DNA from 3 places in the Streptomyces sp. NPDC051963 genome. Region 3 is predicted to be linked to each of the others. Evidence: riboswitches for the same ligand, from Rfam matches in the RefSeq annotation. Region 3 holds a riboswitch; each other region holds the start of a gene.

Region 1 (9,469 bases), on a different contig from region 3:
TGATCGTCCGGGTCCTGCACCACCAGCTGGACGGTGGTCCGCAGCCGGGTCAGGCCCTTCCGGTCGTACGACACCCGCTTCCCGTCGAGCGTCAACTCCCCGGCGCGCGGCCGCAGTCCGCCGCTCAGCAGCCGCATCAGCGTGGTCTTGCCGGTGCCGTTGCGACCGAGCAGCGCGAGGGCCCGCCCGTCCCGCACCTCGAAGTCGAGCCCACTGAGCACGGCCGGACCGTCCTCGTAGGCGAAGGACACGCCCCGCAGGGCGACGAGGGCGGCGTCGCTCATGACAGCGGCCTTTCCAGTACGAGGGTGAGGGCGGCCAGCGTCGCGAGGAGGAGCGTGCTGGCGACCGTGAAGCGGACGGAGACCCGGGCTTCGGGGACGAGGACGCGCAGGGTGCCGTCGTAGCCGCGCCCGGCGAGCCCGGCCTGGAGTCGGGTCGCCCGGTCGAATGCCCGTACGAACGCGGTCGCGCCGAGCCCGGCCAGGGACCGCCAGGCGGCGGCTCGCGTGGTGTGCCCGAGCCGCGCGGCCTGTGCCTCCCGGATCCGGCGCATGGAGTCCAGCAGCAGGAAGCTCATGCGGTACGTCACCAGCGCCACGTCGACGACCGGCGCGGGCACGCCGGCCTTCACCAGACGGGGCAGCAGGTCGGACATGGGTGTGGTGAACGCGAAGAGCAGCACGCCGAGCGAGGCGGCCGAGGTGCGCAGCAGCAGTTCCCCGGCGCGCACATGTCCCTCGTCGGCGAGGGACACGAACCCGTCCGGGCCGCCGACCTGCACCAGCAGGGTGGCAGCGCCGGTCACGCAGAAGCCCAGCGGGACGCGGTAGGCACGCCACAGCTTGCGACCGGGCACGCCCGCCGGGCCCAGCAGCACGGCGAGCGCGGTGGCCAGGACCAGGGCCGCGCCCGGCCAGGGCGGCAGCGAGATCGCCAGCACGGTGAGGCCGAGCCCGAGCACGGCCTTGTCCACGGGGTGACGGCGGCGCCAGCGACTGCTGTGCGCCGCCGCGTCGATGGGCAGCACTCAGACCTGCTCGTCGGCCGTGCTCTCGGCCCCCCGCGGCTCCAGTGCCCGCTGCTCGCCCTGCCGCCGCCCGCGCCGCAGGCCGAAGTAGTAGGCGAGGACACCGGCGCCGAGGGCCGCCTGCAAGGCGAACAACGCCGACTCGATCTCGCCGGACGGCGGCTCGTACAGGGGCGAGAACCAGGGCTCGTAGTCCGGCTTGATCTCGGTGATCGCCGTTTCCGCCTCGGCGTCGGCGCCCGTGAACGGCTCCTCCTTGTGGTCGCCGAGGCCGAGGACCAGCGGCAGCACCGCGAGCGCGGCCACGGCGAGCAGCAACAGGGAGTTGATCTTCGCGTTCCGGCTCATCGGGCCACCGCCTCGGCGTCGGCCTTCTTGCTGAGCAGCACGCCGAGCCGGGTCAGCTCACCCTTGCTGGACTGCACGAGCAGCCGCATCACCAGCACCGTGAGCAGTCCCTCGCTCACCGCGAGCGGGATCTGCGTGACCGCGAAGATGGACCCGAACTTGCCGAGCGCACCCAGGAAACCGCTGCTCGGGTCGGGGAAGGCGAGCGCCAGCTGGACGCTGGTGACGCAGTAGGTGGACAGGTCGGCGACGAACGCGCCGAAGAAGACCGCCACCATCAGCGGCACGTCGTAGCGCCGCAGCACCTTGTAGACGGCGTATCCCGCCCAGGGCCCGATGATCGCCATCGAGAACACGTTGGCGCCGAGCGTGGTCAGGCCGCCGTGGGCGAGCAGCAGCGCCTGGAAGAGCAGGGTGATGGTGCCCAGCACCGCCATGATCGGCGGCCGGAACAGGATGGCGCCCAGGCCGGTGCCGGTCGGATGGGAGCAACTCCCGGTCACCGAGGGCAGTTTGAGGGCCGACAGAACGAACGTGAAGGCTCCGGAGGCGCCGAGGAGCAGGGTGCTCTCCGGGTGCTCTTTGACCTCACGGGTGAGTGACCGGACTCCGTGGACGACAAATGGCGCCGACGCGACGCTCCAGGCGACCGCGTGCGCCGGAGGCAGAAAACCCTCGGCTATGTGCATGGCTCAGCAGACCCTCTCCAGCACCTCGTGGATGGTTGACGTGCCCTGGCCGGTCTCCTGGCTGACGGGTACCACCGCCCGTGCTCCGCCTTCCCGGGTCCGAGGACCCAGTGGCTGCCCTTGGGCCCTGCCGTCGAACTCCCGTCCCGCCGTGCAGGCGGACGACGAGCATTTGACGGCAGGGCCCAAGGGCCGGAGCCGGACTTCCCGATTCACAGTGGCGAGGGCCGCACCGGCATCACACCGGATTTCCCGTTCACCAAGGCGTGGTGACAGTAGTGGGCCCCCGGGGGTGGTGACAAGCCGTGCATGGGGGCGCACAGGGGGAGTGAACAGCGCTAACGGCCGTCGCCGCCGGGCTCCGGCAGTCCCGGCCCCGCACACCGTACGTCCGTATCGGGCACCTTCCCGCCCACGAGATACGCGGCCACCGTGCCGTCCACGCAGGTGTTGCCGCGGCTGGCGAACACGCCGTGCGAGTAGTCGTCGGCGAGGGTGATCAGACGCGAGCCGGGCAGCACCTTGCCCAGTTCGCGGGCCCCCTCGATCGGAGTGACCGCGTCGTGCGCGGAGGCGACCAGCAGCACCGGCGGGGCGTCGGGGCCGCCGAGCGGGGTCCGCCGGGCGGGCCGGTACGGCCAGTAGGCGCAGGTGGACGCCTCCATGCCGGTCAGGACCGGCTGGGAGTCGATACGGCGGGTGCGGCGGATGTCCGCCAGGATGCGGTCCGGCGTCGGCGCGGGGCCGTCGGCGCACTTGACGATGCGGTTGGCCGCCTCGTAGTTGCGCGAATCGGCGCTGTCGAACGCCGTGCCGGGCCGAAGCCCGTCCGTGGTCCGGTCGTTGAGGTAGTTCCGCATCCCGTCGGCGAGAGTCGTCCAGCGTTCGGTGCGGCCGAGCGCGCGGTAGACGGCACGGTCGAACTCGGACGCCCCGAAGCCGTCCACGGGTGCGGCGCCGAGCCCTCGGCGCACCCGTAGAGCGGCCCGGCGTATGTCGTCGGCGTCCGAGCCCAGGCCGAAGCGGTCGGCATGGGCCGCGGCCCACTCGAAGAACGTGTCCCGCTGCCGCAGCAGCGCCCGGCTCTGGAGCACGTCGAACGCGTACCAGTCCCACGGCCCGACCACACTGTCCAGCACCATCCGCCCGACCCGCCGCGGGAACAGCGCCGCATAGGCCGCGCCGAGATGGCTGCCGTACGACACCCCGAGGAAGCTCGTCCTCGGCTCGCCGAGCGCGGCGCGGACGGCGTCCATGTCGTACGCCGTCCGCTCGGTGGACAGATACGGCAGGACGTCGCCCGCGCCCGTCGCGCAGTCGTGGGCCATGTCCCGCAGCGAGGCGAGGTAGGCCCGTTCCGCCGTCGGACTCGCCGGCACGGGATCCGCGCCCGGACTGTCGAACAGGCCGCCCATGTCGCCGCAGCCGACCGGTGAGCTCCGGCCGACGCCGCGCGGGTCGAAGCCGATGACGTCGTACGAACGCCGCACGCTCTCCGGGAGTTTGGCGCGCTTGGTCACCGCGTAGGGGAGCCCGGAGCCGCCCGGCCCGCCGGGGTTCACCAGCAGGATGCCGCGTCGCTCGGCCGGCGTGCCGGAGGCGGGGACGCGGGAGACGGCGATGGTCAGACGCGGTCCCTCCGGGTGGTGCCGGTCGAGCGGGACGTCGATCCGACCGCACTCCACGCGGTCGGGTGCGGGCGGGCGTGGGACGGAGTCGGGGCAGTCGCCGAAACGGACGGCCGGTGCCGGGGGTGCGGCCGCGGCGGGAGCGGGTGCGGGGAGCAGCGCGAGGGCGCACAGAATCACCGCGGAGCGGGTGTGAACGGACAAAAGGAACCTCAAGGTGATGTTGTTCTGTCAGATGACAATGAAAATGATTATCGATAACGTGGCCGAGTCAAGTCCGGCCCTCCTCCCGTCCGAGGGGGTTCCGGGCTGCCCTGACGTCTGAAATACCCGTAGGGAAAAGGGGAGTTGTGGCTCATCTGCTGATGGTCGAGAGCTGGGTCGGTGCCATGAGCCGACTGCTGCCGAGAGCGATCCGGGAGAGCGGGCACGAGTTCACGTTCCTCACCCGTGACCTGCATCACTACCTCCGGTCGGCGCCGGAGGGGACCGCGCATCCGCTGCTCGGCGCCCGTCATGTGATCACCGCCGACACGAACGACCTCGGCGCCCTGCTGCCGGAGATCGAGCGGCTGCACACGGCGCTCGGCTTCGACGGGGTGCTGACGTCCTGCGACTACTACCTCCCGGCCGTGGCACGCATCGCCGGACACCTCGGACTGCCCGGTCCCGGCCCCGAGGCGGTGGAGAACGCCTGCCGCAAGGACGCCACCCGCCGCGTTCTCGCCGACGCGGGCCTGCCGCAGCCGCGCTTCGCCGTGCACGAGGAGTGGGCGGACATCGCGCGGGCCGCGGGGGAGATCGGCTACCCGCTGGTGGTCAAGCCCGTCGACCTGTGTGCGGGTATGTATGTCCGGCGGGTCGACGACGAGGCGCAACTGGCCGCCGCCGTACGGGCGTTGGGCGACTTCCCGGTCAATGCGCGCGGGCAGCGCCGGGCGCCCGTCGTCCTGCTCGAAGAGCTGCTGGACGGGCCCGAGGTGAGCGTCGAAACCGTTTCCCACGCGGGTGCGGTCCATGTGGTCGGCGTGACCGACAAGAGCGTCGGCGGCGCCCCCGCCTTCATCGAGACCGGCCATATGTTCCCGGCCGCGCTGACGTCCGCCGACAACGAGGCCGCCGAGCAGACCGCGCTGGGCGCCCTGAAGGCCCTTGACCTGACGGACGGCGTCGTCGCCCACACCGAGATCAAGCTCACCAGTGCCGGCCCGCGCGTCGTCGAGGTCAACCCGCGCCCCGCCGGAAACCGCATCACCGAACTCGTGCGCCACGTCACCGGCATCGACCTCGCCGCCGCCTTCGTCGAAGTCGCCCTGGGCCGCGCACCCGACCTGCGCCGCACCGACACCGGCCTGCGCAGCGCCGCCATCGGCTTCCTGGTCCCGCACACCGCCGGGACGCTCGAAGCGCTGGACGGCTCCGAACTCCCTGATGTACCCGGTGTGTTGGAGGTACAGCTCGCCGAGCCGGGCAAGGCCGTGAAGGCGGCGGGCAGCAACAACGAATACCTCGGACACGTCATGGCAGGCGACACCGACGGGCCCGGCGCCCGCGACCGCGTCGAGGCACTGCTGGCCGACCTGCGGGCGGGACTGGTGATCCGATGACCACGACCGAGACCGCCACCACCGGGTCCGCTGCCGCCGGGACTGCCGCGACTGGGACCGCCACCCTCGGGTCCGCCACGACCGGGTCCGCTGCCGCCGGGACCGCGACCGCTGAGTCCGCCACGACTGGGACCGCCGCCACAGGGTCCGCCGCCGCCGGGACTGCCACGACCGGGACCGCCGCCCCCGAGTCCGCCGCCCCCGAGTCCGCCACCCCCGAGTCCGCCACGCCCCTGCTCGACGACCTCACACTCCGCGTCCGGGCCGGCGCACTCGGCCCGGACCCCGCGTCCCGTCGCATCGCCGTCGCGTTCACCACCTGTCAGGCCGTACGGCACGACGGGCGCGGCAGCGGATACCGCAACGAGGTGCTCAGCCTGCGTCTCGCGGAGGCCGTGGGCTCGTGCGCCGTCGAACCCGGCGCGCTGCCCGACGGCGCGCTCGACGACTGCGTCGGCGCGGACGTGGCCCGACTCCTGGAGCATCCGCTGCTCCCGGTGCGCGTGGCCGCGCTGGACGCCTACCTCATGCACATCGCCCCGCACTCCCCGGACAACGGGGCGTGTCCCGTCCCGCTGCCCGCCGGAACCTCGTTGGAGAAGTCCCGGGCCAGGGCGCGGTCCGTCGTCGAGCTGCTCGATCTGCGGCCGGGCGCGACGGTGCTGGTGGTCGGTGTGGTCAACTCCCTGCTGGAGGCGCTGCGTTCGCGCGGGCTCGGCTATGTGCCGTGCGATCTCAAGGGTGGCGAGACCGAGTTCGGCGAGCCGGTCGTCGGCGATGCGCTCGCCGCGGCCGACCGCTGTGACGCGCTGCTCGTGTCCGGGATGACCCTGGGCAACGGCTCCTTCGAACCGCTCCGGCGGCACGCCGTCCGGCACGGCAAGCAGCTGGTGATGTTCGCGCAGACCGGCAGCGCCGTCCTGCCCCGCTTCCTCGCGCACGGGGTGAGCGCCGTGTGCGCGGAGCCGTACCCCTTCTTCTGGCTGGACGGCGGGCCCGGAGTGATCCACCGGTACCGCGGGGGCGTGCGATGACCGCCACCGCCGTACGGGCCGTCGCCCGCCCGGAGTTGCTCGACCTGCTCGGCCGCACGCCGACCGTCCGCATCACCGCCGACCTGCCCGGACCCCACCCCGGCTTCTGGGCCAAGCTCGAAGGGCTCGCGGCGGGCGGGATGAAGGCACGGGCGGCCGTGTCGATGCTGCTCGGCGCCCGCGAGCGCGGCGAACTACGGCCCGGCACACCGGTCGTGGAGTCCACGTCGGGCACGCTCGGCGTCGGCCTGGCCTTCGCCGGTCAGGCGCTCGGCCACCCGGTGGTGCTGGTCGGCGACAGCGAACTGGAGCCGTCCATGCGGCAGTTGCTGCGCGCCCACGGCGTACGGCTGGAGATCGTGGACCGCCCGGCACCCCGGGGCGGCTGGCAGGCCGCACGTCTCGCCCGGCTGCGGGAGCTGTGCGCGGTCCTGCCCGACGCGTACTGGCCGGACCAGTACAACAACCCCGACAACACCTCCGGCTACGCCACCCTGGCCGCCGAACTCGCCGTCCAGCTGGACCACTTGGACGTCCTGGTGTGCAGCGTCGGCACCGGCGGGCACAGCGCGGGCGTCATCGGCCCGCTGCGCCGCCACTGGCCCGCCCTGCGGCTGATCGGCGTCGACGCGACCGGCTCCACCATCTTCGGCCAGCCCGCCCGACCGAGGCTGATGCGCGGCCTTGGCAGCAGCATCCATCCGCGCAACGTCGCCTACGACGCCTTCGACGAGGTGCACTGGGTCGGCCCCGCCGAGGCCGTGGACAGCTGCCGGCGGCTCGCCCGGGGCAGCTTCGTCAGCGGCGGCTGGAGCACCGGCGCGGTCGCGCTCGTCGCCGCCTGGGCGGCCCGCGTCCACCCCGGGGCGGTCGTCGCCACCGTCTTCCCCGACGGCCCGCACCGCTATCTCGGCACCGTCTACGACGACGACTTCACCACCGCGCACGGCATCGACCCGTCCACCGCCGCCACCCGGCCGGTCGAGATCCCGCATCCGCGCGCCGCCGAGGCGACCGGCTGGGCCCGCTGCACCCGCGTGACCGATCCGCTCGACTCCCCGAAAGAAGCCCTGTGAAGGCCACCCGGCGCACCGTACGTCTCCACCTGACCGAGCCGCTGCGCATCTCCCGCTCCACCATGTCCGCACGCGACGCCGTGTGGCTGACGATCGAACACGAGGGCCTGTACGGCCATGGAGAAGCCGTCACCAGCGTGTACTGCGGGCTCGACGCCCACACCCTCGAACGGCACTTCGCGGCCGTCGACCTCAACCGCTTCAGCGGCCCGGAGAGCGCCCTGGAGGACCTGCGGGAGGGGTGGGACATCCCCCCGGCCGTCGCCGCCGCCGTGGAGGCCGCGCTCCTCGACCTGGTCGGCAAGCGCGCGGGAAGCCCCGTCCATCGTCTCCTCGGCGTCCCCGCCGCGCCGGTCGCCGCCACCGCCCGCACCCTCGGCATCACCTCGCTCGCGCATGCCGCGGCAGAGGCCCGGCGTCTCGCCGCGCGTGGCTTCGAGGTCATCAAGGTCAAGGCGGGTACGCCCGACCCCGAGGACGACGTCGAGCGCGTACGCGTCATCCGCGACGCCGCACCCACCGTACGGCTGCTGCTCGACCCCAACGGCGCCTGGAGCGTGCCCCAGGCCAAGGCGCTCCTGCCGCGCTACGCGGACCTCGGCGTCGAAGCCGTCGAGCAGCCCCTCGCGCCGGGTGACCCCGAGGCGTTGGGCAGGCTGGCCGAACGCTCACCGCTGCCCGTCATCGCCGACGAGGATGCCGTGAGCCTCGAAGACGCCCGCCGTCTCGCCGGACGCGTCCACGGTGTCAACGTCAAGCTCGCCAAGTGCGGCGGCGTCCACGCGGCCCTGCGTATCGCCGAGTCGATCGAGGGCAGCGGCACGGAGTTGATGCTCGGCTGCCTCACCGCCAGCACCCTCGGCCTCGCCCCCGCCGTCCACCTGGCCGACCGCGCCCGCTGGGCCGACCTCGACGGGCATCTGCTGCTCGCCCACGACCCGTGGACCGGGATCGGCGGCGACGACGGCCTCGTACGCGCCCCCGACCTGCCGGGGCTCGGCGTCGAGGAGGTGGCCGCCCGTGCGAACGTGGCATGAGATACGTCAATTCCCGCTCGCCGTCCGCCTGTTGCTGGTGAACCAGCTGGGCGTCAACACCGGCTTCTATCTGCTCATCCCGTACCTGGCCACCCACCTCACCGAGAACCTGGGCATGTCGGCGGCCGTCGTCGGCATCGTCCTCGGCGTCCGCAACCTCAGCCAGCAGGGCCTGTTCATCATCGGCGGCTCCGCCTCCGACCGGCTCGGTGCGCGCGGCGTGATCATCGCCGGGTGCGCGCTGCGGACCGTCGGGTTCGCGCTGTTCGCGCTCGGCGACGGGCTGCCGGTGCTGCTGGCCGCCTCCGTGCTCAGCGGGCTCGCGGGCGCGCTGTTCAACCCGGCCGTGCGCGCCTATCTCGCGCAGGAGGCGGGGGAGCGAAAGGCGGAGGCGTTCGCGCTGTTCAACGTGTTCGCGACCACCGGCGCCCTGATCGGCCCCCTCCTCGGCAGCGCCCTGCTCCTGGTCGACTTCCGTACCTCCGCGCTCACCGCCGCCGGGATCTTCGCGGCCCTCACCGTGGCCCAGGCGCTGGTGCTGCCCGCGCGGAAGGGGGAGCCGAGCAGGGGCGGGGTCCTCGCGGACTGGCGTGAAGTCATGGACAACCGCGCCTTCCTGGCCTTCGCGCTCGCCATGGTCGGCATGTTCACCCTGGAGAACCAGCTCTACCTGCTGCTGCCCGAAGGAGCCCGGCAGGCGACCGGCTGGGACGGCGCGGCGGGGCTCGTCTTCCTCGTCGGTACGGTGTCCAACCTCGCGCTCCAGCTCCGTATCACGCGGTCGCTCAAGTCCCGTGGCGACAGGGCGCGTTGGATCGCGGCCGGGCTCGCCCTGATGGGGCTCGCGTTCCTGCCCCCGGCCTTCGCGACGCAGCACACCGGTCTGCTCGCCGCCCTCCCCGTGCTCCTCGGCACGCTCCTCCTCTACCTCGGCGTCATGATCGCCTCGCCCTTCGTCATGGAGCTGATCCCCGGCTTCGGCCGCCCCGAGCTGACCGGCACCTACTTCGGGATCTTCTA
Region 2 (9,469 bases), on a different contig from region 3:
GGCGACGTCCGAGTGGAGGTCGACCTCCTCCACGGTCCAGGTGTTCTTGATGGCGTCCCGGTAGCGCTCGTAGAAGTCGGGGTAGCGCATCGGGCGGAGGGTGAGCTCGAAGCCGGGGTCGAGGAGATTCTGATTGTTGCTGGGCATTACTGGCAGGCCTCGCAGGACTCGGGGTTTTCCAGGGAGCAGGCGACGGCGTCTTCGGCGGTTGCCTGTACGGGGACGGTGGCTTGGGCCTGCGCGGCGCGGGCGATCCTCGTCGCCGGGCGCGAGCGCAGGTAGTACGTCGTTTTCAGGCCCTGCTTCCAGGCGTACGCGTACATCGAGGAGAGCTTTCCGATGGTCGGCGTCTCCAGGAAGAGATTCAGCGACTGGGACTGGTCCAGATACGGGGTACGGGCGGCCGCCATGTCGATCAAACCGCGCTGCGGGATCTCCCACGCCGTGCGGTACAGCGCCCGTACGTCCGCCGGGATCCAGGCGAACTCCTGCACCGAGCCGCCCGACTCGCGCAGCGCCTCACGGCTGCGCGCGTCCCAGACGCCCAGCGCCTTCAGCTCGTCCACCAGGTACGAGTTGACCTGGAGGAACTCGCCGGACAGCGTCTCCCGCTTGAAGAGGTTGGAGACCTGCGGCTCGATGCACTCGTACACGCCGGCGATGGACGCGATGGTGGCGGTGGGGGCGATGGCCAGGAGCAGCGAGTTGCGCATGCCGACGGCGGCGATGCGTTCCCGCAGGGCCGCCCAGCGCTCCGGCCAGGTCAGTTCGACGTCGTAGTGGTCGGGGTGCAGGACGCCCTTGGCGGTACGGGTCTTCTGCCAGGCGGGGAGAGGCCCGTTGCGCTCGGCGAGGTCGGCGGAGGCCTCGTACGAGGCCAGCATGATGCGCTCGGCGATACGGGTGGAGAGGGCCTTGGCCTCGGGTGAGTCGAAGGGCAGGCGCAGCTTGAAGAAGACGTCCTGGAGGCCCATCGCGCCGAGCCCGACGGGGCGCCACTTCGCGTTGGACCGGCCCGCCTGCTCCGTCGGGTAGAAGTTGATGTCGACGACGCGGTCGAGGAAGGTGACCGCGGTGCGGACGGTTTCGTCCAGGCGCTCCCAGTCGATGTCGCCGGCCGCCGTGTCGACGAAGGCACCCAGGTTGACCGAGCCCAGATTGCACACGGCCGTCTCGCCGTCGTCCGTGACCTCCAGGATCTCCGTGCAGAGGTTGGAGGAGTGGACGACGTGGCCCGGCTCGGCCGTCTGGTTGGCGGTGCGGTTGGCCGCGTCCTTGAAGGTCATCCAGCCGTTGCCGGTCTGCGCGAGGGTGCGCATCATGCGGCCGTACAGGTCACGGGCCGGGATGGTCTTCTTCGCGAGGCCCGCTGCCTCGGCCTTGCGGTACGCCGCGTCGAACTCCGCGCCCCACAGGTCGACCAGCTCGGGCACGTCGGCCGGGGAGAAGAGCGACCAGAGGCCGTCCGTGTCGACCCGGCGCATGAACTCGTCCGGGATCCAGTGCGCGAGGTTCAGATTGTGCGTACGGCGGGCGTCCTCACCGGTGTTGTCACGCAGCTCCAGGAACTCCTCGATGTCGGAGTGCCAGGTCTCCAGGTAGACCGCGGCCGCACCCTTGCGCCGGCCGCCCTGGTTCACGGCGGCCACCGAGGCGTCGAGGGTCTTCAGGAACGGGACGATGCCGTTCGAGTGCCCGTTCGTGCCGCGGATCAGTGAACCGCGGGAGCGGATACGGGAGTACGCGATGCCGATGCCGCCGGCGTGCTTCGAGAGCCGGGCCACCTGGTGGTAGCGGTCGTAGATGGAGTCCAGCTCGTCCTTGGGGGAGTCGAGCAGGTAGCAGGACGACATCTGGGGGTGCCGGGTGCCGGAGTTGAAGAGCGTGGGGGAGGAGGGGAGGTAGTCGAGGCGGCTCATCAGCCGGTAGAGCGCGGCGACTTCGTCGACCGACCTGGTGGTGTCGTCCTCGGCGAGACCGGCGGCGACGCGCAGCATGAAGTGCTGGGGCGTCTCGATCACCTTGCGGGTGATGGGGTGCCTCAGGAGGTAGCGGCTGTACAGCGTGCGCAGGCCGAAGTAGCCGAAGCGGTCGTCGGCGGTCCGGTCGATCAGGTCGTCGAGGCGGTCCGTGTGCAGCCGTACGAACTCGGCGGTGCGGTCGGCGATGAGACCCTCGCGGTGGCCGACGGCGACCGACTGGGAGAACGAGATGACGCCCTGTGAGGCGGCCTCGGCGGCGATGCTGACGGTCAGCAGCCGGGCGGCCAGCCGGGAGTAGACGGGGTCCTCGGAGATGAGGCCGGCCGCCGCCTCGGTGGCCAGCTCGCGCAGCTCCGACTCGTCCGCCCGCGCGGACCGGCCGCGCAGCGCGGCGGCGGCGACCCGGCCGGGGTCGGCGTCGGGGAGGTCGGCGGTCAGCTCGGTCAGGGTCCGCAACACTGCGGTTCCCGGGCCGTCGGGGTCCTGGATCGCTGAGGCCGGTTCGGCTGGCGCGATGGTCACTTGGGGCTCTCCCTCGCTCGGCACGGGGCCTTGCGGAGGGCAGGGGGCAGCTCACGAGCGCACACGGCGTCGCGTCCACCGGCCCATTCCACGAGGCCCGGACGTCTCGCACCCGGACCGGGTGGTCGGGTGCGCCGTCGGCAGGTCCTCGGACTGACCATGTGCACAGAACATGCACAAGTACACCGTTGCGGGACAGTTCCGGATTCGCACCGGATTCCCCTGCGGCGACAGCGAGCACGAGCATACATCTTGTGCCGGGTGAGAACAGCACCACCATATGTTGTGTCGTGTCGGCTTCAGAGCGTCAACTGATAGGTGAGGAGAGTGAACTCGGGGTGCTCCGGGATCGGGTGCCAGTCGCGCTCCGGGGCCCGCGTGAAGCCGAGGCGTTCGTAGATGCGGTGGGCCGCGTGCATCAAGTCCTGGGTCGACAGGACCATGCCGGTGCGCTCCGCGCTGCGTGCCCGGTCGACGCAGGCTCGCACGAGGGCCTCTCCGGCGCCTCTGCCGCGGGCCGCCTGCGCCACGGCCAGCATGCGGATCTCCGCCTCCCCCGCGCGGGCCAGGTCGGCCATGGGGCCGGGAGAGGGTACGAAGGTGACTCCGCCGAGGAGTCGGTCGCCCTGTATGGCCACGAGTACGTCGGCGGCGGCCGCTCGCTTGGCCACGTCCTTCAGTTCGCCGAGGTACCAGTCGTTCTCGCCGAAGGTCAGGAGGCCGTCCTGGAGGTAGGCCTGGGCGGTGATGTCGCCGAGGGTTTCGTATTCGGCGGGTCGTGCTCGCCGGATGAGGATGTCCATGCCGGGCAGTGTGCATCAGGGGTACGACAACGGGCCGCCGGATTTCTCCGACGGCCCGTGTCCTGACGTACGGCTCAGTGAGCGGCGCCGGCGGTCGCCGGAGGCAGGTCGACCTGGACGCCGGGGTCCCCCGAGTCCGCCGTGTAGTCCGCCGGGGACGTCTCGTCGATGCCCTCAGGTGCCTTGACGGCCTTGAGCACGAAGGTCAGCACCACCGTCACCAGCACGTTCAGCACGAACGCGGTGAGGCCGATGTAGCCGATCTCGCCGATGCCGGGGATCTCCTTCGACGAGCCGCCGAAGTGCTTCTGGGTCGGGGAGGCGACCCCGTAGGCGGCGATGGTGCCGTAGAGCATGCCGACCGCCCAGCCCGCCAGCAGGGCCCAGCGGTGGAACCAGCGGGTGAAGAGGCCGCCGACCAGGGCCGGGAAGGTCTGGAGGATCCAGATGCCGCCCAGGAGCTGGAAGTTGATGGCGACCGTCTTGTCCATGGTCAGGACGAAGACCAGCGCACCCACCTTCACCAGCAGGGACACCAGCTTGGAGACCTTGGTCTCCTGCGCCGGCGTGGCGTCCGGCTTGATGAAGTCCTTGTAGATGTTGCGGGTGAAGAGATTCGCGGCCGCGATGGACATGATGGCCGCCGGCACCAGCGCGCCGATGCCGATCGCCGCGAAGGCCACGCCCGCGAACCAGGACGGGAACATGTCCTCGAAGAGCTGCGGGATCGCCAACTGCCCGTTGCTGACCTTGACTCCGGCCGCGATCGCCATGAAGCCCAGCAGCGCCAGCAGGCCGAGCATCAGCGAGTACAGCGGCAGGATGGTCGTGTTGCGGCGGATCACCTCACGGCTCTTGGAGGACAGCGTCGCCGTGATCGAGTGCGGGTACATGAAGAGCGCGAGGGCGGATCCCAACGCCAGCGTGGCGTACGTCCACTGTCCCGCCTCGCCCGGAGCCAGCGCCCCGCGCGGCGCACCCGTCGCCGGGTTGGTCTGGCTGAACGCCTCGCCCGCCTTGGCGAAGATGTCGTCGAACCCGCCCAGCTTGATCGGGATGTAGATGATCGCCACCGCGATGACGATGTAGATCAGCGTGTCCTTCACGAACGCGATCAGCGCGGGTGCGCGCAGCCCCGACGAATAGGTGTAGGCGGCCAGCACACCGAACGCGATCAGCAGCGGCAGGTCCTTGACGAACCAGTTGGTGTTCTCGCCGCCGCCGACGCCCATCACGTCCAGGACGGCCTGGATGCCGACCAGCTGGAGCGCGATGTACGGCATCGTCGCGAGGATGCCGGTGACGGCCACGGCGAGGGACAGGCCCTTCGAGCCGAACCGGCCGCGTACGAAGTCGGAGGTCGTCACGTATCCGTGCTTGTGCGAGACCGACCACAGGCGGGGCAGGAACGTGAAGATCAGCGGGTAGACCAGGATCGTGTAGGGCACCGCGAAGAAGCCGGCCGCGCCCGCCGCGTAGATCGCCGCCGGTACGGCGACGAAGGTGTACGCGGTGTAGAGGTCGCCGCCGAGCAGGAACCAGGTGACCCAGGTGCCGAACGACCGTCCGCCCAGGCCCCATTCGTCCAGGCTCTGCTCGTCGGACCGGCGCCAGCGCGCGGCCAGGAAGCCCATGACCGTGACGGCCAGGAAGAAGATGATGAAGACGGCGAGTGCGACGCCGTTCACGCCGTCCTTCACTTGGCGGCACCTCCCTGGCGGGCACGCTGGTCGCGCTGCCACAGCTTGTACGCGATCATCGTCAGCGCCGTGGAGATCAGCACCCACGCCATCTGGTACCAGTAGAAGAACGGGATGCCGATGAAGGCCGGGTCCGTCTTGGCGTACGAACCGACCCACAGCATCGCCACAAACGGGGCGAAGAGGCAGAGACCGATGATCACCCGGACCGGTGTCACCACCGGCGGTCTCGCTTCAGGCACTTCTGACATACCGCGGCTCCGTCCCCTCACTGATCACCTGTGTAACGCGCAGGCAATCTAGGCGACGGTGTCAGGAAAGCGGAAGCCCTCGTCCGCATATCGGTATGTGGCGGTTCTGTGTCTGCCCTGAGCGGCCGGGCGTCTGCCTTCAGCAGCAGCGGAAGCCCTGGCGCGGGTCCGCCTCCTGCCGGTCCGTGCGCATCCGCTCGAAGTCGCGCCGGGACGGAACCTCGGCCTGGGGGTGATCTTTGCGAACATGCGCGACATAGCGGTCGTACGCCGACTCGTCGGTCAGCTCCCGCACGTACCAGCGCACGCCCCTAAGAGCCCGTGCCACTGCCGACCGCATCGCGCGCCTCCTCCTCCTTCTCCTCCCGGGTCGGGAACAGCCCGGCCGGGGCGACGATCTTCGACTCGACGTACGGCGTCTCGCTCAGCGTGGACAGCGCCGGGCGGCGGACATGCCGGACGCAGACACGGGTCGAGTCGACGATCACGATGACGATGAGCAGCGCGAGGACGGCCGTGAGGACGCCGTCCACCGTGGAGTTGGTGACCACGGTGCGCATGTCGTCCATCGACTTGGCGGGCGCCAGCACCTCGCCCCGGTCGATGGCGTCCTGGAACACCTGGCGTTGCTTGAAGAAGCCCACCTTCGGATCGGACGAGAACACCTTCTGCCAGCTGGCGGTCAGGGTGACCGTCGCGTCCCAGGCCAGCGGAACTCCGGTGATCCAGGCCCACTTGAGGCGTCCGGACTTCACCAGCAGGGTCGTGCAGACGGCCAGCGCGACCGCGGCCAGCAGCTGGTTGGAGATGCCGAAGATCGGGAAGAGCTGGTTGATTCCGCCGAGCGGCTCATGGACGCCGACCCACAGGAAGTAGCCCCACAGCCCGCACACGATGCCGCTGGTGATGAGCAGGCCGGGCTTCCAGCTCACGTTCCTGAAGGGCCGGTAGACGTTGCCCAGGGTGTCCTGGAGCATGAAGCGGCCGACGCGCGTGCCGGCGTCCAGCGCGGTCAGGATGAACAGCGCCTCGAACATGATCGCGAAGTGATACCAGAAGGCCTTGAGGCTTCCGCCGGTCACCTCGGAGAAGATCTGCGAGACCCCGACGGCGAGTGTGGGCGCGCCGCCGGTACGCGACAGCAGGCTCGACTCCTCCACGTCCCGAGCCGCCTGCGCGAGATCGGCGGGGGAGATCTGGTAGCCCCAACTGCCCACCACCTGCGAGGCGTTCTCCACGGTCGTGCCGATCACACCGGACGGCGCGTTCATCGCGAAGTACAGCCCCGGGTCGATGATGCTCGCCGCCACCAGCGCCATCACCGCGACCGACGACTCCATGAGCATGGAGCCGTAGCCGATCATCCGGACCTGCGTCTCCTTCTGGATCATCTTCGGCGTCGTGCCCGACGAGATGAGCGAGTGGAAGCCGGACAGGGCACCGCAGGCGATGGTGATGAAGACGAACGGGAAGAGCGAGCCCGCGAACACCGGCCCGTCGCCGCGCGAGGCGAAGTCGGTGACGGCGTCCATCTTCAGAGTCGGCAGCGCGATCACCACACCGAGCGCGAGCAGCAGGATGGTGCCGATCTTCATGAAGGTGGACAGATAGTCGCGCGGCGCGAGCAGCATCCACACCGGCAGGATCGAGGCGATGAAGCCGTACGCCACCAGCCAGATGACCAGCGTGGAGGGGGCGAGCGTGAACGTGTCGGCCCACGAGGATTCGGCGACCCAGCGGCCCGCGACCAGCGCGAACAGCAGCAGGGCGACGCCGATGAGGGAGACCTCGGCGACCCGGCCCGGGCGCAGCACCCGCAGATAGAAGCCCATCAGCAGCGCGATCGGGATCGTCATCGCGATGGAGAAGGTGCCCCAGGGGGACTGCGCGAGGGCGTTGACGATGACCAGGGCCAGCACACCGAGCAGGATGATCATGATGGCGAAGGCGGCCAGCAGTGCCGCCGCACCACCGAACGGGCCTATCTCCTCGCGCGCCATCTGGCCGAGGGACCTGCCGTCCCTGCGCGTGGAGAAGAACAGCACCACCATGTCCTGGACGGCGCCCGCGAAGATGACGCCCACGATGATCCAGATCGTGCCCGGCAGATACCCCATCTGCGCGGCCAGCACCGGCCCGACCAGGGGTCCGGCGCCGGCGATGGCGGCGAAGTGGTGGCCGAGCAGGACCCGGCGGTCGGTGGGGTGGAAGTCGATGCCGTCGTTCAGTCGCTCCGCCGGAGTGGCCCGGGTCTTGTCGACCTTGAGGACCTTGTAGGCGATGAACTTGGAGTAGAAGCGGTAGCCGATCGCGTACGAGCCGAGGGCGGCCGCGACCATCCAGGCGGCCGAGACGTCCTCGCCCCTGGCCAGCGCGAGCACCGCCCAGCCGACCGCTGCGACCAGCGCGACAAGACTCCAGATGACGATCGTTCGAACGTTCGCGGTGCGCACCGGGTGGTCCTCCCGTCCATGCGATGACGGAAGGACCGTAGAACAGGAATGTGATCTGCGCTACACCGCGTGCAGGTGTTCGCTCTACGAACGCTTCATGCGAACGCCGTCAGCTCAACATCCTCAGTCCTGCGGCCGCTTGAGGCGGGCGACGAACTTGTAGCGGTCCCCCCGGTACACCGAGCGCACCCACTCCACCGGCTGTCCCTCCCGGTCCAGCGAGTGGCGGGAGAGCATCAGCATCGGCAGTCCGACGTCGGTGCCGAGCAGGCCGGCCTCACGGGGGGTGGCCAGCGAGGTCTCGATGGTCTCCTCGGCCTCGGCGAGATGGACGTCGTAGACCTCGGCCAACGCCGTGTAGAGAGACGTGTACTTGACCAGTGACCTGCGCAGGGCCGGGAAGCGCTTCGCGCTCAGGTGCGTCGTCTCGATCGCCATCGGCTCGCCGTTCGCCATGCGCAGCCGCTCGATGCGGAGCACCCGGCCGCCGGCCGTGATGTCGAGGAGCTCGGCGAGCCGGTCGTCGGCGGTGATGTAGCCGATGTCGAGGAGCTGCGAGGTGGGTTCGAGGCCCTGGGCCCGCATGTCCTCGGTGTACGAGGTGAGTTGGAGGGCCTGCGAGACCTTGGGCTTGGCGACGAACGTGCCCTTGCCCTGGATCCGCTCCAGGCGTCCCTCGACGACGAGTTCCTGGAGTGCCTGGCGCACGGTCGTGCGCGAGGTGTCGAACTCCGCGGCGAGGGTGCGCTCGGGCGGGACCGGAGTGCCGGGGGCCTGTGTCTCCGTCATGTCGAGCAGGTGCTTTTTCAGGCGGTAGTACTTGGGCACGCGCGCGGTACGGACGGTGGCCCCACTCTCGTTCTCCGCACTGCTGACGTCGGTGCTCATGCCCTGCCTTCCCGGCTCCGGATACGGCTCACATCGTGATCCCCTCTGTATACCGCCGCCGCCTCTTTTGGTCTAGTCCACAGCGGCGAGTGGTCTAGCGGAAGACGGTACTCCGGGCCTCCTGATTTCGCTGGTTTCTTACTTAAAGGTTCCTGCATATGTAGGTCGCATAACGGCTGGTCGGAGGGGTTTCGAGCACCCTTGACACGCGTGTTGGTCTGGTCCAAGCTCCCGGTACTGGTCTACACCATTGGTCCAGTCCCGGCCCCAATGGCGGTACGGGGGGGCATCCCTGAGGAGGGTGGCGTGAAGCGCAAGCTGATAGCCGCGATCGGTATCGCGGGCATGATGGTCTCCATCGCGGCGTGCGGTGACAGTGACAGCGGGGGCTCGGACAACACCGGCGCGGACGCCAAGGAGCTGACCGTCTGGCTGACCGTCGACGCCCAGAACAACTGGCCCGAACTGGTGAAGGCCGCCGACGACGCGATCAAGAAGAAGCACCCCGGCATCAAGATCAACCACGAGTACTACGGCTGGCCGGACAAGAACGCCAAGCTCGACGCCGTCCTCGCCACCGACAAGGCCCCCGACGTGGTCGAGATGGGCAACACCGAGATGCTGGGCTACATGGTCAAGGGTGCCTTCGCCCCCGTCGACCCGGCGAAGTTCGAGAACTCGGACGCCTGGCTGGACGGCCTCAAGGCCTCGGTGACCTACGACGGCAAGACGTACGGCGTCCCGTACTACGCCGGCGGCCGCGTCGCCAACTGGCGCACGGACGTGGCGGCTTCGGTCGGCGTGAAGTCGGCCCCGAAGACGTACGAGGAGCTGACCGCCGCCCTGGACAAGATCCAGAAGGAGAAGGGC
Region 3 (9,469 bases):
CGCAGCGGCAGCGGGGTGATCGACGCGCCCATGAGCGCCTCGATCACCCGCTCATGGGCGCGCGCGGTATCGGCGAGCCAGTCGAGGTCCTCCAGGTGGGCGCGGAGCGGCTGCTCGGCGAAGTCGCGCTCGGGCACATGGCTGACCACGGCGACCAGGCCGAGGTGCGGGAACATGTGCGGCCGGTCGCCCGCGACGCCGGTGAGCCCGGCCGGGAGTTCTGCGCCGAGCGGCTCGCAGATCGCGTAGACGTACCGCAGTTCGGTCACGCCGAATCCCCTCCTCCGTCCTCGCGGGTGCGCTCGGCCCGGGCCGTGGGTGGCGCCGCCTCCAGCTCCTCCAGGCGCGCCAGTCGTTCGCGCAACTCGGTGTTCTCGCGCGCGAGTTCGTTGCGGCGGGCGCGGGAGGAGAGGGCCGGGTCGTCCTCCCACCAGTCGATGCCCATCTCCTTGGCCTTGTCGACGGAGGCGACGATGAGGCGGAGCTTGATGGTGAGCAGCTCGATGTCGAGCAGGTTGATCCGGATGTCACCGGCGATCACGATGCCCTTGTCGAGGACACGTTCCAGGATGTCGGCAAGACTGCTGCCGCCGTCGTGTCCGTAGGGCTGCGGGAGCCGGCTCGCCGTGGTCATCGCCGGCTCCCGCCCTCGGCGTACTCTTCCTCGTCTTCGTACGCCTTCTCGTCCTCGGGCTCCTCCTCGTATTCGCCCTCGGGCTCCTCGTCGTCCTTCGCGCTCTCCTCGGCTTCCTCCTCGTCGCCTTCGTACTCGTACTCGCCCTCGCCCTCGGGCTCCTCCTCGTACTGCTCGTCGTCCTCCTGGCCCTCGTTCTCCTCCTCCGCGACCGCGTCCTCGTGGCTGCGGAGGACCTCGCCGTCGCCGATCTCGCCGCGCCAGCCGTCGGAGGCCTCGCCCTTGAGGGCGATGAAGCGGGCGTAGTTCTTGAGGTCGAGCCGGGCCCGGTGGCCCTGGGCGCGCCAGATGTTGCCGGTCTTCTCGAACAGACCGCTGGGGTAGTACTCGATGACCAGCAGGACGCGGGTGAGGTTCTCCGCGATGTGGTGGAAGGACACGACGCCCTTCGTGGTGCCCTTGGCGCCCTCCGACGTCCAAGCGATGCGGTCGTCGGGGATCTGCTCGGTGGTCTTCGCCTTCCAGCTGCGGTTCGACCAGAAGACCTTCAGCTGCCAGTCGGACTGGGTGTCGTCCGCACGGCCCGCGCTCTTCACACCCTTCGCGAAGGTGCTGAACTCCTGGTACTGGGTCCACTGGTCGTAGGCGGTGCGCACCGGCACGCAGACGTCGACCTGCTCGATGATGACGGTCGGCTTCTTGCCCGCGGCGCCCTTGCCCTTGCCCTTGCCGCCGCCGAGGTTCTTCAGGGCGCCGACGACCTTTTCCTTCGCACCGGAGACACCCACTGCCAGGGCGGAGCGCAGCGGGCCCTTGCCCTCGGCGAGCTTGCGGCCGCCGTCCAGCGCGAGCTTGCCGAAGCCGGGGCTGTTGCCCTCCGCTATGTCGTTGAGCTTGCCGGTGGTCTCGCCGAGCTTGCGGCCGACGCCGACGAGCAGGCGCTCGGCCTGCGCGGAGAGGTACTGCTGCACCTCCGCCTTGAGCCGGTCGGCCGCCTCGCTCTGGGCGAGGCCGGACAGCGGAGTCGCACTGGTGGCCTTCCCGGCCGCGTCAGTGGCCGTGGATGCCGGGTTCGGAGTCATCGCTCGCCGCCTCCCTTCCCTTTCGTGGCACGCGAGGGGGTCCTGGCGGCCGGCTTCCGGGCACCTGCGGTCTTCTTCGGGGCCGTCTTCTTGGCGGGCGCCTTGCGCGCGGACTTCTTGGCGGTCTTGGGGGCGGTCTGGGAGGCGCTCTTCTCCGCCGGAGCCGGAGCCTTCCGGGCGGCCCTCTTGCGCGACGTCTCCTCGCTCTCGTCGGCGTCCAGGGACTCGTCGCGGTCCTCGAGCTTCTCTTCCTGCTGTTCCTCGTCCTGGTCTTCCTCGTCCTCGTCGTGCCCGGTCTCCACGACACCCGCGAGCTGGTCGCGGACATCGGCGGTACGGCCGTGCAGACGGTCGGCGAGCGCATCCATCTGCCGCTCGACCAGCGCGCCCGAGGCGGCCTTGCCGACGCCGCTCAGGTCCTGGCGCAGCTCGTCGCCGATCTGCTTGAACTGCGGGTTGTCCTTCAGCTGCCGCGAGACCAGGTCCGCCACGGCGCCGGGGCTCAGGTTCAGTCGCTTGCCCGCGATCAACGTGCCCGCGGCCATGGCCAGTTTCAGCTTCTTGGTGCGTCCGAGGACGTACCCGGCCCCGATCGCGAGGCCGATGAGTGTTCGGTTCATGGTGTCGTCCCGTCGTCCGTTCCGAAGCTTCTGTGTGTGGCCGTCTCCAGCCGGTCGAGGAGTTCGTCCTCCAGTTGGTCGAACTCCTCCTCGGTGATCTCACCGGCCTCCAGCAGCGTCTCCAGGCGGGCGAGTTCGGCCTGGATCGTCGCGGGGTCGTAGTAGATGCGTTCGGCTTCCTGCACCACCTGCTCGATGACCCACGCGCTGCCGCGCACGGGGGCGAACGGGAGGAGGAGCACTTCCGAGATCAGTCCCACGATGTGCCTTCTAACCGTCGGTGCCGTCGGTGCCGGCGGGTCGAGCCGGGCCCGGCTCGACGAAGCTGTACGGAGGCAGCGGGCCGTTGACGCTCATTTCGAGGTGCGGGACGGCCGCGCGCAGTTCCTCCACCTTCTCCAGGAAGCCGGCGGCCGAGTCCCGCTCCACCAGGAAGGAGACATTGACCAGCCATCCGCCCGATCCGGGGCCGAGACTGGTCGCCGCGGCGTATGGCGCGAGGGCCTCCTGCACGGCTGTCGCGTCCTGGGCCTCCTGCGCCTGCACGGCGGCGGCGATCATCTCGCCGAGCTGGAGCTGCCGCTCGTGGCTGCGGCCGCCCGCCTGCCGGCCGGCTTGGACGAGGGCCCGCAGCTCGGGACTGTCGGCCAGCACGTGGTGCAGTACCGCTTCCTCGACGTGGGAGGCCTTGAGGTTGTACTCGACCTTGCCGTCGAGCGCTTTGAGCCGCTCCTCGTAGTGGTTCGCGCGCTCGGCGAGGACCGCGGTGACCTTGCTGTCGTCGGGGGCCACACTTCCGAACCGCAGGGGCAGTACGCAGCCGGTGGAGCCGGTCTCGGCGAGCACGTTCTGGTGGGCGAGGAGTTCGCGTCGCTTGGGGCGCAGGTCCTCCGGCGCGTCGCTGACGACCGCCGCGAGCTCACCCTCTTCCAGCACACGCACCGGCTGGGGCGGGTTGCCCACGCCGTCCAGGCCTTCGGGGAGGGCGGGGTGCGACCGCGCGGTGATGGCGTAGACGTAGGTGCTCACTCGTCTTCCTCCCTCTCCTTGCGGCGCGCAGCTGTGCTCTTGCGCGTCCGCGGCCGGCGCTCATGCTCTTCCTGCTCCTTCGAGGAGCCCTCGTCACGGCCTTGCCGGAAGGCGTCGGAGATCGTCTCCGCGGCGCCGGACAGCGCGCCCTTGGATTTGCCGCGGGCGCCGGACTCGGTGATCTCGCCGACCATGTCGGGCAGGCCGGGGCTCTTGTGGGGGCCCGCCTCCAGGTCGAGGCGGTTGCAGGCCTCGGCGAAGCGGAGGTAGGTGTCGACGCTGGCGACGACGACCCGTACGTCGATCTTGAGGATCTCGATGCCGACCAGGGAGACACGTATGAACGCGTCGATGACCAGACCCCTGTCGAGGACGAGTTCCAGTACGTCGTAGAGGCTGCTGCTGCGGCCTCCTCCGCTGGCTTGTTGTGCTGGGACAACGGTCATGTCTGTCGTCCTCCTTGCCGGGGGAAGGGCTGACCGCGGGCGGGCGGCCTACTGGCCGCCGGAGCGGTCTGTTTCGGACCGCCCCCTCTCGTAGCGACGGATGCGCCGGTAGCCGGTGAGCTGTCCCTGTTCGTCGAGGTCCACCTGATAGCTCGCCATCAGGCTCATCGTCTCCGGGACCTTGGCGAGTTCGAGGACTTCGATCGCCAGGGACCAACCGCCGTCCGTCTTCTCGAAGGACGAGACGGTCTCCGCTGTCATGCCGGTCATGTCGCCGAGCTGGTCGCGCGCCCGGCGCAGTACCTCTGTCGGCGTCTGCCGGTCGTCGTCCGTCATGGCGTCGTCCTCGCTCCGCACGCTTCGAGTACCGCGGTCTGCCGTCATATGTGATTTATGTGAGTTTTATGAGGTTTTTGTGAACTAGTGAGGCGTGCAGCGGCTCACGGCTCACGCGCAAACTCACGCGTTCTCCATCGCCACACCGTCTTCGAGTGGCCCTAAGGCTTTGGGCTAAACCTTCTCGAATTGCGCGGCGGCCGAGAATGTGATGTCGGCCGGACCGGCAGCGACGTCATGGTGGGGTCCCGCGGGGTGGATTTACTGGGACGTCCAACTATATTGTCGTGAGCACAAGGCCCGCGGTGCAGGGAAGCCGGTGTGAATCCGGCGCGGTCCCGCCACTGTGACCGGGGAGTACGCCGTCGAGAGTTACGCCACTGACGAGCTGGATGTCGGGAAGGCGGACGGCGCGCGCTGATCCGGGAGTCAGGATACCGGCCGCGGGATGTTCCGGCCCCGTCCCGGCCGGCCCCGCCAACCGCGGCTACCGGCCGGGATTCGCCGCCTCCCTCATGGCCAAGGACCTGGCCCTGGCCGCCAACGCGGTCCGGTCGGGCGGCGTCCATGCGGAACTCGGTCTGCGCGCGGCCGAGTTGTACGCCGCCTATGCCGAGCGCGCCGGAGCCACGGAGGACTTCTCCGGCATCGTACGGACGATCAGGGACCGGAGCGGGGAACACGCATGAGCACCGAGTACGAGACGATCCTCGTCGAGCGCAAGGGCCGTACCGCCCTGCTCACCCTCAACCGTCCGAAGGCCCTCAACGCACTGAACCTGAAGGTCATGGAGGAGGTCGTGGCCGCCACCGAGGCCCTCGACCGGAACCCGGAGTGCGGGTGCATCGTGATCATGGGCTCGGCGAAGGCGTTCGCCGCCGGGGCCGACATCAAGGAGATGCAGCCGCAGGGCTACCTGGACATGTTCCTCACCGACTGGTTCACGGCCTGGGACCGGCTCGCCCAGGTGCGCACGCCGACCCTCGCGGCCGTCTCCGGATACGCCCTCGGCGGCTGTGAACTCGCCATGCTCTGCGACATCCTGCTCGCCGCCAACACCGCCGTCTTCGGCCAGCCGGAGATCAAGCTGGGCGTGATCCCCGGCAACTGCGGCTCCCAGCGGCTGACCCGGGCGGTCGGCAAGGCCAAGGCCATGGAGATGTGCCTGACCGGGCGCACCATGGACGCCGCCGAGGCCGAGCGCGCCGGACTCGTTTCCCGGATCGTGCCCGCCGACGAGCTGCTCGGCGAGGCGCTCGCTGTCGCCGAGACCGTCGCCGGCATGTCGCTCCCGGTGGCGATGATGGCGAAGGAAGCCGTGGGCCACGCCTTCGAGACCACGCTCACCGAGGGCGTCCGCTTCGAACGCAGCCTCTTCCACGCGGTGTTCGCGACCGCCGACCAGAAGGAGGGCATGGGCGCCTTCGTCGACAAGCGGCCGCCCGAGTTCCGCCACCGCTGACCCGAAGAGGCGCGGGCTTCTGCCGGTTGATTTGGGGTGGACTTGATTGACCGGCCGGAGAAGCAGGCCGTACGTTCCCCATGTAGTGATGGCATAAGGAAGCTGGTGGAATTCCAGCACGGTCGCGCCACTGTGAGCCCGCCACCGGAAGGTGACGGGCGAGTCAGACACTGAGCCCTCACTCCGCCCGTACACGCAAGGGACGCACGATCCCCAAGGAGGGCTCACCTTGAGCAGCATTTCCACGCCCCGCCCGGCGTCCACACCGGTCGTCCTGCCGGTCTCCAAGGCCGTCATCTGGCTGGTCGGCACCGCTCTGATCGCGCTGGCCGTCTACTACTTCATCGGTGTCGACCAGGGCGCGGTGTCGGTGTTCGGAAACGACGCGCACGTGCACGAGTTCGTCCACGACGCTCGTCACTTCCTCGGCTTCCCCTGCCACTGACCCTCCGCCGGCACCAGGACGTACGGACAACTCGACATGGAAAAGAAGCTCATACTGCGCGGCGTGCTCGCCGGCGCGGTCGCGGGTCTGCTCGCCTTCGCCTTCGCGCGGATCTTCGCCGAACCGCAGATCGCCAAGGCCATCGACTACGAGAGCGGGCGTGACGCCGCACAGAACGCCCTGGACAAGGCGGCGGGCCTGCCCGTCGAGGCCGCAGGATCCGAACTGTTCAGCCGGACGATCCAGGCCAATCTCGGTATCGGCGTGGGCATCGTGTTCTTCGGCATGGCCATGGGCGCGCTGTTCGCCGTCGCCTACGCCGTCTGCCTGGGCCGCACCGGCGGTCTGCGCGCCCGCACGCTGGCGCTTCTCGTGGCGGGCGGCGGGTTCCTCGGCATGTACCTGGTGCCGTTCCTGAAGTACCCGGCCAATCCGCCTGCCATCGGTCACGAGGAAACCATCGAACAGCGCAGCGCCCTGTACCTGACCATGGTCGTCTGCTCCATCGCCCTCCTCGCCGGAGCCGTCTGGCTCGGCAAGCGGCTCCAGGCACGGTTCGGCAATTGGAACGCCACGCTCCTCGCCGTCGCCGCGTTCGTCGTGGCGATCGGGATCGTCATGCTGCTCCTGCCCCAGTACGGCGACCTCGGGTACAACAGGGACAACTACGGCAACCAGGCCACCGAGACCCCGCTGCCGCTGACCGACGCCAAGGGCACCATCGTCTACCCGGGCTTCCCGGCCGACGTGCTGTTCGCCTTCCGCTTCTACTCCGTGGGCGCGCAGCTGATCCTCTGGGCGGCCATCGGCCTGGTCTTCGCCCCGCTGGCGGAACGCCTGTTGCAGCCCGCGCGTCAGGACGCCCCCGCCACTTCTCCGAAGCCGGACCCCCTCCCGGCATGACCAGCCCACCGACGGCGAGCGCGGTGATCGAGGAGATCACCGCGCTCGGCCCGTTCTTCGCCGTAGAGGCACACCCGCCCGGCACGGAGCCGGCCGATCCCTGGCAGCCGATGTCCCGTCCGCTGCTCGCAGCGCGTGTGACGGGTGTGGGGGACTGGCTGGCCACGGCAGGCGGGCAGCCACCCGGCGCGGTCGAGGTGCGGGTGGCGGCCTCCGTCGCCCACCTCGGGCTGGCCGCCCGGCTCATCTCGCCCGCCCTGGCCGCCGCCGTGCTGCACGGCCTGGTCCTCGCTCCGGGCCTCGACGATCTGCGCTGGCGGCCCGTGATCGGTGGCCCGATCCCCTTGTCGCTGCCCTACGACGCCTTCACCGCCGAACCCGCAGACTCGCCGCCCCGGCTCGCCGACGAACTCAGCAGCCGCCTGCTGGACGGCGCTCTGCGCGAACTCGCCGACACCATGGCCCAGTTCTCGGTCTCCCGGCACATCCTGCGCGGCAACACCGCCTCGGCCGTCAACGGAGCGGCAACCATGATCACAGCGGCCCGCCCGGATCTCACCGCCCGGACCCGCACCCTCAGCTCGCTCCTTCTGCAACGGCCCCCACTGCGCGACACCAGTACCTCGACGCCCGACGGAGCGTTCCGGCGCCGCAGTTGTTGCCTGATCTATCGCGCCGCGCCGGATGGCAAGGGGTCCTTGTGCGGTGACTGCGCACTGTCCCGCTGACCTCCCACGCCGAGGGCGGGAAGCGCCGTACTCGCGCTTCCCGCCCTTCCCCTGTCAAGCAGCCGCCGGTCCCTCAACCGGTGGCCGTCGTCCGGGCCCCTCAGCCCGGTCGCGCCAGGTTGCTCATTCCTGGCCGTATGTGTGGAATTCCCGGCCGGTCCTACGGTTGAGCAGTCCCGGGGTTCGTTGCCTCGATGTTCCGGACGAGGTGACGGGAGTAGGCGTCGGGAGTGAAGAACAGCGGCAACTCCTGCGCCAGGGCGGTGCGTTCGAAGACGGCTCGCACGGCGTCGAGATCCGCCCACGGGTATTCGGCGCCCAGCGCGGCGAGTTCGTCGTCGAGGACCCGCAGGACCCTCTCCCGGTCCAGGACACGGTGCCGCAGCCACTGCCAGATCTGCACCCGGGCGATCTCGGCGGTGGCCGCGTCCTCCATCAGGCCGTACAGGGCGACCGCGCCCTGCCCGCGCAGCCAGGCGGCGAAGTAGCGCAGCGCGACCGCGATGTTGGTGCGCAGCCCCTCCGGCGTGGGCGGACCGCTGATACGGTGCACCGACAGCAGGTCCGCCGCCGTCACCTCCACGTCGTCACGGGTGCGGTCGATCTGGTGCGGCCGTTCGCCGAGGACACCGTCGAAGACCTCGCGGCACACCGGGACGAGGCCGGGGTGGGCGACCCAGGAGCCGTCGAAGCCGTCCTCGGCCTCGCGTTCCTTGTCGAGGCGGACCTTGGCCAGGGCCGCCTCGTGCGCGGCCCCGTCCTTGCTGGGCACCTGGGCTGCCATGCCGCCGATGGCATGGGCACCACGCTTGTGGCACGTGCGGACGACCAGTTCGGTGTAGGCCCGCATGAAAGGGGCGGTCATCGTCACCTGTGCGCGGTCCGGCAACAGGAAGTCGGTGCGGTGGCCGAAGGTCTTGATCAGGCTGAACAGGTAGTCCCAGCGGCCCGCGTTGAGGCCGGAGCTGTGCTCACGCAGTTCGTGGAGTATCTCCTCCATCTCGAAGGCGGCGGTGATCGTCTCGATGAGGACGGTGGCGCGGATCGTGCCCCTGGGGATGCCGAGCAGATGCTGCGCCATGATGAAGATGTCGTTCCAGAGGCGGGCCTCGTACCGGTTCTCCAGCTTGGGGAGATAGAAGTACGGGCCGCGTCCGGCGTCGATCTGGCGCTGCGCGCAGTGGAAGAAGTACAGCCCGAAGTCGACGAGGGCGGCGGGCACCGGCCTGCCCTCGTACTCCAGATGCTCCTCGTCGAGATGCCAGCCACGCGGCCGGACCACGATGGTGGCCGGCTGTTCCCCGAGCCGGTACTCCTTGCCCTCCGGCGTGGTGAAGTCGATGCGCCGCTCGATGGCGTCGAGCAGATTGATCTGCCCGCCGATGAGGTTGTCCCAGGTGGGGGCAGTGGCGTCCTCGAAGTCCGCGAGCCATATCCGGGCACCGGAGTTGAGGGCGTTCACCGTCATACGGCGGTCCGGCGGCCCGGTGATCTCGACGCGGCGGTCGGTCAGGCCGGGGGCGGGGGGTGCCACGCGCCAGGTCGGATCGGCGCGGACGGCGGAGGTGACCATCGGGAACTCGAGCGGGGAACCGGACGCGAGCCGGATCGCCTGCCGCCTGCGCTCCTTGAGGAGTTCCTGGCGGCGCGTGCCGAAGGCGGCGGCAAGGTGGCCGACGAAGTCCAGGGCGGAGGGCGTGAGGATCTCGTCGTAGCGGTCGCCCGGTGCCGCGAGGACGCGGACGAGGTGGGTCAGTGCGCTGGTGGACATCAGGATCTCCTGA

The links. Region 3 has a riboswitch for cobalamin ahead of ACIHFB_RS26500 (CbtB-domain containing protein). Riboswitches for the same ligand answer to the same signal wherever they lie in the genome.
Region 1: it holds a riboswitch for cobalamin, as region 3 does, so the genes downstream of both, ACIHFB_RS17565 (energy-coupling factor ABC transporter permease) here and ACIHFB_RS26500 (CbtB-domain containing protein) in region 3, are expected to answer to the same signal.
Region 2: it holds a riboswitch for cobalamin, as region 3 does, so the genes downstream of both, ACIHFB_RS28890 (ribonucleoside-diphosphate reductase subunit alpha) here and ACIHFB_RS26500 (CbtB-domain containing protein) in region 3, are expected to answer to the same signal.

What each region holds. Positions count from the first base shown of each region.
Region 1 is NZ_JBIUCC010000004.1:171,124-180,592, reverse strand. Features, by position in the region: gene ACIHFB_RS17580 (energy-coupling factor ABC transporter ATP-binding protein) at 1-284, opposite strand, end outside; gene cbiQ (cobalt ECF transporter T component CbiQ) at 281-1,030, opposite strand; gene ACIHFB_RS17570 (energy-coupling factor ABC transporter substrate-binding protein) at 1,031-1,378, opposite strand; gene ACIHFB_RS17565 (energy-coupling factor ABC transporter permease) at 1,375-2,067, opposite strand; cobalamin riboswitch at 2,097-2,346, opposite strand; gene ACIHFB_RS17560 (alpha/beta hydrolase) at 2,406-3,899, opposite strand; gene ACIHFB_RS17555 (ATP-grasp domain-containing protein) at 4,046-5,302, shown strand; gene ACIHFB_RS17550 (Rossmann-like domain-containing protein) at 5,299-6,336, shown strand; gene ACIHFB_RS17545 (PLP-dependent cysteine synthase family protein) at 6,333-7,412, shown strand; gene ACIHFB_RS17540 (mandelate racemase/muconate lactonizing enzyme family protein) at 7,409-8,449, shown strand; gene ACIHFB_RS17535 (MFS transporter) at 8,433-9,469, shown strand, end outside.
Region 2 is NZ_JBIUCC010000007.1:190,362-199,830, forward strand. Features, by position in the region: gene ACIHFB_RS28885 (ribonucleotide-diphosphate reductase subunit beta) at 1-147, opposite strand, end outside; gene ACIHFB_RS28890 (ribonucleoside-diphosphate reductase subunit alpha) at 147-2,504, opposite strand; cobalamin riboswitch at 2,626-2,768, opposite strand; gene ACIHFB_RS28895 (GNAT family N-acetyltransferase) at 2,804-3,307, opposite strand; gene mctP (monocarboxylate uptake permease MctP) at 3,382-5,007, opposite strand; gene ACIHFB_RS28905 (DUF3311 domain-containing protein) at 5,004-5,258, opposite strand; gene ACIHFB_RS28910 (YbdD/YjiX family protein) at 5,398-5,598, opposite strand; gene ACIHFB_RS28915 (carbon starvation CstA family protein) at 5,570-7,711, opposite strand; gene ACIHFB_RS28920 (GntR family transcriptional regulator) at 7,835-8,599, opposite strand; gene ACIHFB_RS28925 (extracellular solute-binding protein) at 8,906-9,469, shown strand, end outside.
Region 3 is NZ_JBIUCC010000006.1:420,659-430,127, reverse strand. Features, by position in the region: gene ACIHFB_RS26550 (GvpL/GvpF family gas vesicle protein) at 1-269, opposite strand, end outside; gene ACIHFB_RS26545 (gas vesicle protein) at 266-634, opposite strand; gene ACIHFB_RS26540 (SRPBCC family protein) at 631-1,716, opposite strand; gene ACIHFB_RS26535 (DNA primase) at 1,713-2,336, opposite strand; gene ACIHFB_RS26530 (gas vesicle protein GvpG) at 2,333-2,596, opposite strand; gene ACIHFB_RS26525 (GvpL/GvpF family gas vesicle protein) at 2,607-3,365, opposite strand; gene ACIHFB_RS26520 (gas vesicle structural protein GvpA) at 3,362-3,811, opposite strand; gene gvpO (gas vesicle protein GvpO) at 3,860-4,195, opposite strand; cobalamin riboswitch at 4,427-4,608, shown strand; partial or broken gene ACIHFB_RS26510 (NAD-binding protein) at 4,603-4,836, shown strand; gene ACIHFB_RS26505 (enoyl-CoA hydratase) at 4,833-5,609, shown strand; cobalamin riboswitch at 5,664-5,804, shown strand; gene ACIHFB_RS26500 (CbtB-domain containing protein) at 5,839-6,054, shown strand; gene ACIHFB_RS26495 (CbtA family protein) at 6,091-6,957, shown strand; gene ACIHFB_RS26490 ((2Fe-2S)-binding protein) at 6,954-7,685, shown strand; gene aceB (malate synthase A) at 7,846-9,456, opposite strand.